DNA from 2 places in the Lutispora sp. QWL-02 genome. Region 1 is predicted to be linked to the other one. Evidence: riboswitches for the same ligand, from Rfam matches in the RefSeq annotation. Region 1 holds a riboswitch; the other holds the start of a gene.

Region 1 (7,191 bases):
GAACAACCGTGCAGATGTGAACCACGGGTATCCCTGCTCTTTCAATTTCTTTTACCATCGTTGCGCCGCAACGAGTGCAGGTGCCTCAGGTAGAAGTAAGTATAACTGCCTGAACTCCGTCTTTCACCAATTCTTGAGCAAAGGTAGAAGCAAATTTCTTAGCATTAGCAACGGAGGTTCCATTCCCTACCGTAGTATAGAAATATCTATGAAGTTTGCCTATTACTCCTTCTTTTTCAAGGTCTCTTAACACATCGACAGGAAGAACTCTGTCTGCATCTTGGTTTGCATATACAGGGTCATATCCGCCGTGAGCTGTTTCGTATGTTTCTTCTGTAAGATCCATAACGCCTTCTATATCATACTTGCCATACTTGGAAGCCGAAGAAGCTTCTATCCTGTCCGGATTTCCCTTAGGAACTATACCGCCGGAGGTAACCAAAGCGATCCTTGCATTTTTCATATCCAATACCGGCTGATTTGGTGCTACCCTATCAAAATCAGGCATTGCATACTCTGTAGAAAAAGCCTCGCCCTTTAATTTGGCAACAAGCATATTAACAGCTCTCTTGGAGCCTCTTTCATCTTTGAATATGTTCTTGCGAACTCCTCTTGGGATATAGCCCTCTTCTGTCGGTGCTCCCAATGTCTCACCCTTTGCCAGCTTCAATCCAAGCTTCGCAACGGCTGGAATCGCCTGTCTCATGCCTGTAGCAGCATTGGCAGTCTCAACTATATGGAAGTCTTTTTTGAACATATCTACTCCGGGGTTCTCCGGATACATGCCTGATACAACAGGGATATTTAAGCTCTCCTTAACAGCCTTGCATATGGAACCGCACGCAACTCCATATCTGCCTGCATTGAAGGCAGGTCCGGCTATGAATAAATCCGGTTCATAGGTCTTAACCATCTGAAGGATTTCGGCTGTAGCCTCTTCCAGGTTTTCGTTAAAATATGAGTCACCACAAATGACTGTAGCTACTATTTGAGCATCGCTTCCCAAGGCAGCCTTGAGAGCCATACCTGGTCCTACCACACCTTCTCTTACTTCCGGCTTCACATCGGCTTTTTCTTCGCCGCCAATGCCACCGTAGAACTGATTTATATAATGAACTACTTTAATCATATTAGTAACTTCCCTCCTCTCTTTTATTTGTTCTTTCGAACATGAGGAATATTATTTAAATTGAGAATACTGATCCCTGATGGATTTGACTTCGGCACCAATGGCATCAACATCAAGAACCATTTCCATCATGCCGCACTGCTCATCGAACACACCGGCGTCAACTTCTTCTTTAAGTTCAAATATATGATAAACTGCGAGTCCCAACGAGACTCCTGCTAAAGGACCTGCATAAGTAGGGTCTCCTGCTGTAACTGTTTCAGCTGCTAATCCTGCTGTTTCAGCTTCGGATGCGCCTAATACTACTACAACATTTTCCTTCCCGTATTTCTCGGAAAGTTCTAATACCCTCTTTTGATTTTCCAGATCCATCGCTCCTGCGGCCGTTCAGACAAAGCATTCGGTTGATGCAAACACTACCTCAGCGCCTGCTGTCTTAACGCACTCTTCTATAGCAGGAGCAGGAATGCCGTCTCTATCGCCTATGATGATTACCTTCTTGTCCTGTAACATGCGATTCATCCTTTCTATATTGATTTTCTATTTTGTATTATCTGAGTTCTAATATTGTGTTGCTGATAGCTTATTGAAGCCTATTTCGCTGGTTGCTCCGGTTATTACCTGAAGCTCAGCAACTATGCTTCCGTCAGGTCTCAAGCTGCCTGCAAAGCCTCCTGCTATTATGTCGGCAGGTTTCAAATCCCCTATTACCTTCTTCATTGCCGGAAGTTCGATCACTTCGTTGGCGTTTCCTGCTGTTACAACTGCATCAGCTGATTTGTCAGCATCTGCCAGAGATTGGGATGCTCCGTCTCTTCCTGCATATTCGTCAGTAACAAGGACGGTTTTAATTCCTTTTGCCGAGATCTTCTTGCAATTCATCATAAGGTCGGTATCGGGGTTTCCAAAGCCTTCCTCAGATACTATGACTGCATCAAGTCCGAGATATTCTGCCAATTTAGCGGACCAATTTGAAGATCTTTCCTTATCAGCCAATGTAACGTTTTCATTTGTTATGATGACGCCAACAAAGTTATAATCCTTGCCGTGTCTTTCATATAGATCTTCAATTATTGGATTGTTCAGATGATTATATGTTGGGTTCTTGTCGCATGCAGAAACACAGTTTCCGCTTAGTATTGCTCCATCCATAACCTCTGTTGGATATATGAGTGTAGGAACTATTCTCTTTGCATCCACACCGTATACATAAGTGTCATGAAGAAGTCCCTGGGTTTGAAGCATGTAGACATATGCTACCCTTGGAAGATCAGGATATTTCTTAATGCCTTCCAATAGCGGTAAAGTTTCATAAGTCTTAACTTCATCAGGCTTTACATTTCTTCCTGCTTCTCCTATATAAGCCGCAGCTTTCAAGCCTACCATCCTGACTGCTTGCTCATGCTCATGCTGAGGTAAATGATCAATAGGTGTGCAAACCAATACTAAATTATTGGTCTTAGAAAACGGAGTGTAATCTGCACCGGGCCCAGTCATATCGATTATACCTTCCTGGAATCCCACAATCTTACCTGCAGTGACAACTGCAGCACCTTTTAATACATGAGTCTTGCCTGATCCTACTACATCAACCTTGTTGATAAATCCTGGGAATATTCCGCCAGGCCCTTCAACTTTTACTCTTGGTTCAATGACGTCCTTTACCGGCATTATTCGGGTCTCTTCACCGGGTTTTGCAATATCTACCTCTATGCTGACCAACCTATTGTCGCCGCTGACTGCCTCCAAAAGCTCCTTCTTGTTTACATACAATACGCCATTTTCAACTTTTGTAGCTTCGCCAAACTGTAAATCCTTTATGAATATATTGCCTAACTCTAGACGCATGAGATTCACCTCCCTTTTATTTGGAGGGGGACTGAGAGTCCCCCATGGAAACGTTATATGTTCTCTTTTATCAGGTTTTCTATGGTATCAGGTGTGCAATTATCTGCACCGCTGATTTCCTTTACCTTCTCGCCGTTTTTATAAACTATGAAAGTAGGTAAGCCCATAACCTTTTGGCTTATAGCCAATCTTCTGTTTTCAGTAGTATTAAGCTTGCAGAACTTCATTTTATCCTTGTATTGCTCTGCCAATCTTTCTACGTCGGGCATCAAAGCCTTGCAGGGTTCGCATTTTGTACCCCAGAAATCTACTATTACCGGTCCTGCTGCCTGTAATACCTCTTGGTCAAAATTTTCTTTGTTCAGCTCTAACATTGTTTCACCTCCTTTTAAGCATTTTATAAGCCACTGAAAGTCACTGAATTTTTTATTTCAGATTTCGTGAGATTTTCTTGTCTTTTAGCGGCTCCAGTCTCCTCTAATTATTTATTAAAGGTTCTTTCTATATATTTTTCAGCACTTATAGCTGCCACAGCTCCATCCGCTGCTGCAGTTATAACCTGCCTTAATGGTGTAACCCTGACATCGCCTGCTGCAAATATACCTTCTGCTGAAGTCTTCATCTCCGCATCTGCAATTATATAACCCTTTTCATCCATATCCACTATGCCCTTTGCAAATTCGGATACAGGCTTTGTGCCTACGAATACGAATACTCCATCGGTTCTGTAGTCTGTTATCTCGCCGGTTTTTACATTTTTCAGCTTAACGCCTTCCACTATTCCATCACCGTATATTTCTTCAACAACACTATCCCATATTATTTGTATTTTTTCATTATCCAATGCTTTTTCTACGATAGATTTTGCTGCTCTGAATTCGTTTCTTCTATGAACTATTGAGACCTTATCAGCAAATTTGGTAAGATACAAAGCTTCTTCAACCGCTGCGTCTCCTCCGCCTACAACTACTACTTCCAATTCTGCGAAGAAATCAGCATCACAGGTTGCGCAGTAGGATACGCCTTTACCTCTGAAATCGTCTTCTCCCGGTGCTCCTAAATTGACATGCTGAGCTCCGCTTGCTATGATTATCGATTTCGCTTTAATTTCTCCTTCTTTCAGCTTTAGGACTTTGACTTTATCGCTTAAATCAAACCCTACCACTTCATCCTTTATAAATTCAGTTCCAAAGGCTTCTGCCTGACTCTTCATCCTTGCTGTAAGGCTGGGCCCTGTAGGATGCTCAATAGAACCGGGATAGTTTTCCAGTTCTTCGGTTGTTGCAGCCTGTCCTCCCCATTTGCCTTTTTCAATTATTACAGCACTCATTCTGCCTCTGGAAGCATATAATCCTGCAGCAAGTCCTCCAGGTCCTCCCCCTATTATGGCAACATCGTAAATTTTATCCATTATTCTACCCCTTTCATCACTTTCATATGTATATCATTGGATTAGTTTGTTATATCTATTCATCTGGTTTTAGTAGTTTATACCCAGGCTTGATAATGCGCTTTCTAAAAGCTTCATATCCAAAAACCTAAAATCTTCAAGGACTTTATTGCTCCAGTCCGGTGTAGGTCTGTCATTAAGCAGTTTTTTACAGCTTTCTATGCTGGATTCAATGATTGAAAGCGATTGAAAATCCAAAGCTCCTTTTTTATCTTCCAATATTATGCTTCTATATGGTGTCTCATTTGGTTTAACGCTTCCCATAAGGGGATGTGAGATCAGGACACTGCCTGTGTGTATTCTGTCTCTTACCTGATACAAAACATCGATATAGCTGCCGTCAACGTAAGAAACCTTCAATGTGTCGTTAAATTTATCACAAATCAAGACATTATTAGTTAAAATATAGATATTCCGTGTCAGGCTTATCACCTCTCAATCAATATTTTTAGCTGCATATTATCTTCTATTCTTTTTTCGTTAGCGGGTAGTTTATCAAAGATGCATTTATGAATCGCAACTGATGTTCTCATGCTAACAAAAAGAGATAGAAGCAGTTGCCTCTATCTCTGTCATTAACCTGAGAGATTCTTCTATGAAATAGAATTGCTCCTTCGGTGCATAATGCTTTCCAGAGTTATGTCCGATTGCGGTCCTTTTGCCTGAGAGTTTCATTAACGGGCTTTTCCGTACTTACTCCTTCGGCTCCTATTTTAATAGGCATCTCCCGCGAATCTTCATCCATACCATATTAAATTATACCAAAAATCGTATATTTTTTTTATAGATATTTCCTATACTTATACTATATACAATTTGTCTAATCTATTCAAGCTTTATTTGTTTGTTTTTAAAAAAATTTTTAAATATAGTGGATAACCACGGTTCCCGGACCGCAATATACGCCTATGACACAGCCTATTTCAAATTCTTCCATCTCAAATTTGCCGCAGGTTTCCTCGATGGCAGCTTCAAAGTCTCTTAAATGCTCCAGATTATCTGCATGACCGAGCTTGACCTTCTGATCTTTTAAGTTGGCACCTTGCTCCTGCATTATTTCCACAATCCGTTTCAGCGCTTTCTTCATCCCTCTGGCCTTGTCAATCGCCACTATTTTTCCGTCGTCAACAGTCAATATGGGCTTCAGGTTTAACAAGGTCCCTATGGTTGCCTTAGTAGCAGAGAGTCTTCCGCCTTTTTTTAAATACTCAAGGGTATCAACCACAAATAAAGTTTTCACATTATCTATCAGATAGTTTATTCTATCAACTATTTCCTCTTTTGTCCTTCTCTCCCCCGCCATCTCTGCGGCTTCTATCACCATTTGGCCGAAGCCATAGGTATAGTTTCTTGTATCTATAACAGTTACCTTATCTTCGCCGACCATTTCCCTGGCAATTGCTGCAGAATTATAAGTACCGCTGGCATCTGAAGACAGATGTATGGATATTATATGGTCATAGTCCTTCAAAAACAATTCATATTTTTCTTTAAAGCTGTTTGGGTTCACCTGTGATGTTGTTGGCAATTTTTCTGAATTTCTCATCCTCTCGAAAAAAGCGTTTGGAGCTATATCTACCCAATCTCTATATTCATCTTTATCGAAAAATATGGTGAGAGGCAAAACCTCAATATCATATTTTTCTGCTATACCTCTTGGCAAATCTGATGTACTGTCGGTAATTATTTTAATCTTGCTCATACTCCACCTCTCCTCTATAATTCAAAATGTAGCGCCACACAACCGGGGCCGGCATGAGTTCCTACCACCGATCCCACCTCTCCTCTTATTATCTCTTTGGGCTTAAAGGACATATTTATTATTTCTTCAATATAATCAGCTTGTTCAGGACATAAGGTATGGTTTATGCCTATCACCTTACCGTCTAATGTCCAACCGTTAGATTTTATATTATCCATCATTATGGAAATGGCCTTCTTTATTCCTCTGGTTTTTTCAATCATCTCCAGTTTTCCATCCACCATAGTTATTATAGGCTTAATGTTCAAAATCGAACCAAGCACCGAAGCAGAAAGAGATATGCGCCCTCCTTTGTACAGATACTTCAAGCTTCCTATAATAAAAAATTGTTTCATCCTATCTTTGGCTTTTTCAATATTATCAACTATATCCTCTGCAGATTTGCCCTCACGTGCCAAGCGCGCCGCCTTAATAACCAGCAATCCTGCCCCCAAGGTCACCGCTCTTGAATCTATGACAAATATATTATGGCTTTCCAAATTATTTCTGGCAATAACCGCGGAGTTATACGTGCCGCTCAATTCGGAAGAACCCAGAATCGCGACAACAGCATTGCTCTTTCCCAATTCCTCCTTAAATACAGCTTCAAATTGCGGAGGGTTTATCTGGGATGTTTTAGGCAGTTCCTCAGAAGATTCCAGTCTCTTAAAGAATTCATCTGCTGTAATATCTATACCATCCCTGAAGGATTCTTCCCCAAAATTTACTGTCAATGGCAATACTCTGATATTATATTCATCTGCAAATTTCTTAGGTACATCGCACATAGTATCTGTTAAAATAACAACAGCCATTAATAACTCCCCCTACACTCTATGTTATATCATATTGGGAAATCCGATTTGCCTTAGTGCCTCATAAACTACTATAGCAACAGAATTCGAAAGGTTTAAGGATCTTGCTTCATCGATCATAGGAACCCTTATGCATTCATCCGGATTTTTTAAAAGCAAATCCTTGGGCAATCCTGCGGTTTCTTTGCCAAACAATATAAAGCAATCC
Region 2 (7,191 bases), 1.0 Mb from region 1:
GAATCCTCCCAAAGCCGCCATATCTTCATTTATTTTAGGATTATATTTCATGGTGCAGGAGCCCAGCGGATAGAAGCCGGTGTCCACTCCATAATTTTTATTGGAGAGATTGGTGAAATGCCTTATAACATCGACTTCGCTCACTTCCGGCAGCTCAGCTTCTTTATCCCTTAAAAATGAATCAGGGATCAAGCTATTCAATTCTGCTTCATCTACATCGCAGGGAGGAAGGCTATAGGCTTTCCTGTCTTCTTTGGAAATTTCAAAAATCAGCTTATTGTAATCCTTCATCATATCACCTCCATCGCTTGAGCAAGCTTGTCGATTTGCTCTTTAGTCCTTTTTTCAGTGACACACAGCAGCAAGCTGTTCTTAAATTCATGATAGTCTTTTTCCAGCTCATAGCCTCCGAGAATATTATGCTTTAATAGCTCCTTATTAATTTTATTGCTTTCTGTAGCGCTTGTAACCGCAAATTCCTTAAAGAAGGGCTTGTCAAATAATGGCTTGAATCTGCCGCTCTTTGTAAGCTGTTTCATTGCATAATGAGCTTTTTTTGTGCTTTGTTCAGCCACTTCTCTAATACCTTTTTTACCCATTGTAGTCATGTAGATGGCAGCAGTAAGAGCATTAAGGCCCTGGTTTGAGCATATGTTGGAGGTTGCCTTATACCTGCGTATATGCTGTTCTCTGGCTTGCAATGTAAGAACAAAGGCTCTTTTTCCGTCCACATCATCAGATTGTCCGACAATCCTTCCGGGCATTTTTCGCATCAGCTTGGTATTGGTAGCCATGAATCCAAGGTATGGCCCTCCATAGCTCATGCTGTTACCTAAGGACTGACCCTCTCCTACAACGATATCGACGCCGGATTCGGCAGGGCTTTTCAGTATCCCCAGAGAAATGGGATCTACATAATCTATCAATACAGATTTATTTCCATGGACTATTTTTTCAACCTCAGACAGATCTTCTATTATACCGAAAAAATTGGGGTTTTGCACAATAACACCAGCGGTATTGCTTCCCACCAATGATTTCAGTTTTTCTGCATCAGTAACACCGTCTGCCATATCAGCTTCGATCACTTCAACATCGCGGAACCTCATATAGCTTTTCAATACTTTCCTGACTTCAGGATGAACTGTTTTTGAAACGATTATGGAGTCACGCTTTGCGCTTTCTACAGCCATCATAGCAGCCTCTACGCAGGCGGTCGCTCCGTCATACATAGATGCATTGGTCACATCCATGCCGGTGAGCTTGCAGATCATAGTCTGATATTCGAATATCACCTGCAAGGTACCCTGGCTTATTTCGGGCTGATAAGGTGTATATGCAGTATAAAACTCTGATCTCATCGCCAAATGCCTTACAATGGAAGGTATATAATGATCATAAGCCCCCGCTCCAAGGAAGCAGACCAGATCCTCAGTGCTTTTATTTGCATGGCTCAGATCTTTCATATGAGCAGAAAGCTCCAGCTCGGATAGAGGACCGGGAATATTGAGCTTTCTGTCGAGACGCAAACTTTTCGGTATATCTACAAACAGATCTTCAATGGATTCTGCACCGATGCTTCCGAGCATCAGCTTTTCATCAGCTTCTGTATTTGGTATATACCTATGCATATTAATCCTCCTTACTGCAGAATTCCTCATATTCCTGCGCATTCATAAGATTATCAAGCTCGGATTTATCGGACATTTCTATAAGCACTACCCAGCTTGCATATGGATCTTCATTGATAAGCTGAGGTGAATCCGATAATTCTTCATTAACCTCAAGGACTTTGCCTGAAACCGGAAGATATGAGTCGGAAGCCGCTTTAACAGATTCTATGACCCCGAATACCTCTCCGGCATTAAGTTCATTGTCAACCTCCGGTAATTCAACATATACTATTTCTCCCAAAGAATGCTGAGCATAATCTGTGATTCCTATATAGGCTTTTTCTCCCTCGACTCTTACCCATTCATGGTCATTTGAATAAAACAAATCCTTTTTTACTTCCATTGTTACTCCTCCTAAACTTTTTTTAATTATTCATTGTTCAGACTGCAAAACTTTGTTTTAGCCTGTTGTACTGACTGATAAAAGAGTTAATTGTGAAGGAGCTTAGAGTTTGTTAGTTTTGACGCAACCCTATGCAAGCTTACAAACTCTTAGTCCCGAAGCATAAGGTGAATTGCTCCACAGGAGCAAGAGAGCATGCCCTGGGACATTTGCAATCGTTATCAGTCAGTGCAACATATGCATTAATGAGTTATTGCAGTAAAATCTTAATTACTTTTTGTAATGCTTGGTATAAAACTTTCTGCCGACTACCTTAGCTTTCGCAGTTTTTTTCCTTATTTGTATTTCTAACGGAGTATCAAGCTCCGAGTATTTGATATCAACCATTGCAAGGCCTATATTTTTCTTTAGCGTAGGAGAATTATAGCCTGTTGTTACAAAACCAATAATTTTTCCGTCAGCTAAAACATCATATCCATGCCTTGGAATGCCCGGCTCGATCATTTCAAAGCCTACTATTTTTCGTTTTAAACCTTCTGCCTTTTGCTTTTCAAGGGCTTCTTTTCCGATAAATCCGGGTTTGTTAAGTTTTACAAACATTCCAAAACCAGCTTCCAGGGGTGTGATTTCCGCGGAAAGCTCATTGCCGTAAAGTGGCAAGTTTGCTTCAAATCTCAGAGTATCACGGGATCCAAGGCCGGCAGGCTTTGCACCTTTAGCCTTTCCGGTCTCAAGTATTTTATCCCATAAATATTCGGCATCCTCATGCTTCATGTAGATTTCAAAGCCATCCTCACCTGTATAACCGGTGCGGGATACAAGACAATTTCTGCCTGCAATCTTCACATTTTCTTTGAAATAGAAAAATGCAATTTCAGACAGATTTGTATCTGTCAGCTCCTGCAGTATTTCTTCTGCTTTAGGCCCCTGAAAGGCCACCTCAGATATATCAGGCGATATATCTGCAAACTGCATATCATAGGCTCCTATATTATTCTTCATCCATTCAACATCTTTATCAACATTGCCCGCATTGATTACAAGCATATAATGATTATTTGTATACTTGTAGACTAAAAGGTCATCGACGATGCCGCCGTCGGGATAGCACATGAGAGAGTAAATTATCTGGTTTTCATTCATATTAGATATATCATTGGTGATCAGGTTTTGAATATAGTCTGTAGCCTGCTTTCCTTTTATCTCAACTTCTCCCATATGAGATACATCGAATAAACCCGCGCTATTCCTAACAGCTTCATGTTCTGCGGTTATACCCTCATATTGTACCGGCAGTGCCCAACCTGAATAATCTACGATTTTTCCGCCATATTTTCCATGGGAATTATAAAGCGCCGTCTTTTTAGGATCACTCATAAGACTATTCCTCCTTTTAATTTTAATATATTTATCCGATAGCCTTTGCCGCTGATGCTTATATCTATAAGCCGAATGGCATTAGGCTTCGGAATAATATCTCCTAAAGTTCATACGCAGTTATCAAATGATATACAGTTGTATTGTGTCCAAAATATAAATGGATATAATAGCATAATAATAAAAGATGCCATTATATCCACTCTGTTCTTTTACCTGAGAGCTTCTACACTCACAGTGTATTTCCCCTACGGCGCCGTTTTACGGACTCTTCAGAGGTCCGTCCCATGACGATCCCTTTTGCCTGAGAGTGTTTGTAAAAAGATGGCTTCCTTTTTATAATTGCTCCTTCGGCTATCTATTATGATATCTCTCGCCATTTTCATCCGGTTGAATATTCATTTATTGCTATAATTATATAAATATATTCCAAGTATTTCAACCCCTGATATATATTTAACCCAAATATTTTAAAATTATGTTGACATTAACGTTACGTAAAGGTGTATATTGATTTTGAAAGGAGGCAAACACATGGAATATACAGTGCAAGGTTTGGCAAAGTTGGCAGGTGTCAGCACAAGGGCTCTTAGGTATTATGATGAAATCGGTATTCTTAAGCCGGCAAGAATCAATTCATCGGGATATCGTATATATGGCCAGGCGGAAATTGACAGACTGCAGCAAATAATGCTTTATAGAGAGCTGGATATAAGCTTGGACAAGATAAAAGATTTGATATCTTCACCTGCTTTTGACGGGGTCGCTGCACTTAGAGAACATCGTGAAAGACTCCTTGAAAAACGAAGCCAATTGGATGCGTTGATAGCGAATGTGGAAAAAACCATAGCCTTTGCGGAAGGGAGGATAAAAATGTTTGATAAAGAAAAATTCGAAGGCTTTAAGCGAAAAATGATCGATGATAATGAAAAGAAATATGGAAATGAGATAAGAGAAAAGTATGGTGATGATGTAGTTGATAGGTCCAATAAAAAAGTTATGGGCATGACCCGAGAAGACTATGATAAGGTAACAAAGCTTGGAGAGCAGGTTAAGGAAAAACTTTCTGAGGCCTTTAAAACCGGTGATCCCGCAGGTGAATCCGCTCAAAAAGCAGCTGAGCTTCACAAGCAATGGCTCACATATTATTGGAATGAATACAGTAAGGAAGCCCATGCGGGTGTTGCCCAAATGTATGTTGATGATGAAAGGTTCAGGGCTTACTATGATGAAAAGCAGCCGGGTACGGCAGAATTTTTTAGACATGCGATATTGATCTATACTGGCCTGGAAAGGAAGTAGCTGTTAGCTTGAAAAAGCGGTTGGGGCATCCAACCGCTTTCGCTTATTTCTTGATCTCCTGCTTTCCGGTGACCTTGCTCTTATCATCCATTGTAAAGGTACCCTTGGCTTCATCTGCAGTAAAATATACATTTCCGTCAACAGTAGCATCTACAAGCTTAAAATTCTTAGATGAAACATAAAGGTCTCCTTTAAAGGTTCCATGCTGGATGCTGGCCTCGGGGCTGTTGATGGTGAGCCTTGGTGCTGTTAAAGTATATCGGGCAGTGATGTTTCTGTTAGCATCCTGGGCATAAAGGGCGATTTTCCTTTGTATGATATCCTTGCCCTCAGCGTCTTTCTTGCCATTTTTAAATTCGCCGTCCAATACCAGCTCCTTATCAATGGTCAGGTCTTTTGTGATAGCTATGATCCATGTGCCGCTGCTGCCTATTGCCTTTTCAAATGCCGCCGCATTATCAACTATAGAAGCAGTTGTGACCTTATCCGGTGTAGCATCTGAAGGCGTTGGAGCCGGAGAAGGCGCAGGCGCAGGCTTTGCACATCCTGCAAACAGTGCAGCAGCAAGGATAAATATCGATATTAATTTCTTTGCTTTCATTAATTGCCCTCCTTGAAAGTAATAAATTTTACTTTGAATTTATTATATCCATATGAAAAAAATCAATGTAAAGTGCCTGACAGCATGTTTGTTGTCTTATGATCAGAGATTTAATATAATAAATAGTATAAGCACACAGTGGTTTGCAGGAGGAAAAATGGAATTAAAGCAAGTTGACGATATGAATGTAAAAGCTTTTTTCAAGTTTTATGAAAATCAATATTTGAATAATCCTTTTAAGCGAAATTCTATGTCAGGGCTGCTAAAGGGTTTGTTGAGCGGCAAGAGTGAATTATGCAAGTCCGCTTACCTGGAGCCGTTGATGGTGATGGATGGCGGCAGAATCATAATGATAAGCATATTGGCATATGCTTATAGGATGCCTGAGTTTCTGCAGATAGGCTTCTTTGAAGCCGAAAAATTCGATATGGAGGCTTTTGATTTAATAATAGATCGAGCCGAAGCCTTGGCTAAAGAAAAGGGTGCTGATAAAATATCGGGCTCTTTAAACATTCATGTAAATTACGGTTTGGGATTTTTAGCCAGCCATTATGAGGAGCGGCAAAGCTTTGGTATGCCACATAACCCGCCTTTTTATCATGACTTTTTTGAAAAAAGCGGCTTCAAAGCGATAGAAATGATAAGTTACAAAAAGGATATGCATTCACTTGAGCGTTTGCTCAATTCTGGACTTCAGAGGCGGATCAGAGAAAGGTATGTGGTTCGCCCAGTTGATTTCAGGGATTTGAAAGCCGAAGCATATATATATACTCAAATAAATAATGACGCTTTTAAAGAGCATCTCTTTTATTATCCGCGAAAAGCTGAAGAAGATTTAGAGCTGTTTAAGGATTTCAGATTTTTGTTAAAACCTGAAAATCTTTTGTTTGTTGAAAAAAATGGAACGCCTGTGGGATTCATGCTCTGGTATCCCGATTTTCATCAATTGATGAAGCCTTCAGAGACATTAGGCTTATCAACTGTGATTAAAAATAAATTTTTTTCTGATAAAATAGATACCTTTAAAATTGTTGAAATGGGAGTGATACCCAATGAAAAAGGGCGGGGAGCGATTTTAGCATTGTTTGACCATTGTTTTCAATGCGTTAAAGGTCGGTATGCTAATTTTGAATCCGGTTGGATCCTCGAAAATAATACTCTTTCAAAGAGCTTTGGCATTAAATGGGCAGATAGCAGGCACAAATGCTATAAAGCCTATATAAAGGATGTGCATTAATTGGCTGTCTATAGCAATTTATCGGATATCAAATCAAATTTACCTTTTGAACATGAGTTGTCAGTATTGCTGGAGCTCCTGGAAAAAGTAAATCCATGCGGTCAAATATATAGCTTTAATGAAGACAGCTTTATCCTCTCATATTCTTTAAAGCTAAACCTGCTGAATTTCAAATATGCTTTCCCGCTGAGAGCCGATGTCAGAATCATTGGATTGCCTATCTCACTCTGCTGCAAAGGCTATTGGGGAGAGGTTTCTTCTGTGGAAAGAGCCATAGAAGAGATGAAGGGGCTGAAGGTAGTGCTGAATGCCGATCCCGGGTTTAAAAGGCTCGTTGCAGGAAGAACCTTATCAACCTTTGTTTTTAATAATAGATTTTCTTCTTTTGAAGATTATCTAAAAGCACTGCGCAGTTCATATAGGAGACGGATTAAGAAGGCGCTTAAAAAAGGAGAAGGCCTTATAGTGAAATCTTTAGACAGAAAAGGATTCGGCAAGGAGCATTATGATTTGTATTTGAGCATAATGGATAGGACCCAAAACCCCTTAGAGATACTGCCTATGCAATTCTTTACCGATTATGAAGCAGATTTTTTCGAATTTATCGATTCAGGCTCCGGCAAGCTTTTGGGATTCATCCAGCTAAAAGAGCTGGGAG

Evidence for each region. Region 1 has a riboswitch for glycine ahead of AC4HCY_RS15695 (GrdX family protein). Riboswitches for the same ligand answer to the same signal wherever they lie in the genome.
Region 2: linked by a shared signal. The riboswitch ahead of gcvT (glycine cleavage system aminomethyltransferase GcvT) and the one ahead of AC4HCY_RS15695 (GrdX family protein) in region 1 are both predicted to bind glycine.

What each region holds. Positions count from the first base shown of each region.
Region 1 is NZ_CM177762.1:3,329,037-3,336,227, forward strand. It holds gene grdB (glycine reductase complex selenoprotein B) at 1-1,129, opposite strand, end outside; gene grdA (glycine/sarcosine/betaine reductase complex selenoprotein A) at 1,181-1,642, opposite strand; gene AC4HCY_RS15680 (glycine/sarcosine/betaine reductase component B subunit) at 1,691-2,977, opposite strand; gene trxA (thioredoxin TrxA) at 3,031-3,351, opposite strand; gene trxB (thioredoxin-disulfide reductase) at 3,459-4,388, opposite strand; gene AC4HCY_RS15695 (GrdX family protein) at 4,458-4,859, opposite strand; glycine riboswitch at 4,990-5,067, opposite strand; glycine riboswitch at 5,068-5,167, opposite strand; gene AC4HCY_RS15700 (DegV family protein) at 5,290-6,129, opposite strand; gene AC4HCY_RS15705 (DegV family protein) at 6,144-6,983, opposite strand; gene trmL (tRNA (uridine(34)/cytosine(34)/5-carboxymethylaminomethyluridine(34)-2'-O)-methyltransferase TrmL) at 7,008-7,191, opposite strand, start outside.
Region 2 is NZ_CM177762.1:2,320,110-2,327,300, forward strand. It holds gene gcvPB (aminomethyl-transferring glycine dehydrogenase subunit GcvPB) at 1-294, opposite strand, end outside; gene gcvPA (aminomethyl-transferring glycine dehydrogenase subunit GcvPA) at 291-1,631, opposite strand; gene gcvH (glycine cleavage system protein GcvH) at 1,633-2,016, opposite strand; gene gcvT (glycine cleavage system aminomethyltransferase GcvT) at 2,287-3,393, opposite strand; glycine riboswitch at 3,588-3,679, opposite strand; gene AC4HCY_RS10805 (MerR family transcriptional regulator) at 3,928-4,695, shown strand; gene AC4HCY_RS10810 (hypothetical protein) at 4,739-5,296, opposite strand; gene AC4HCY_RS10815 (hypothetical protein) at 5,454-6,533, shown strand; gene AC4HCY_RS10820 (GNAT family N-acetyltransferase) at 6,534-7,191, shown strand, end outside.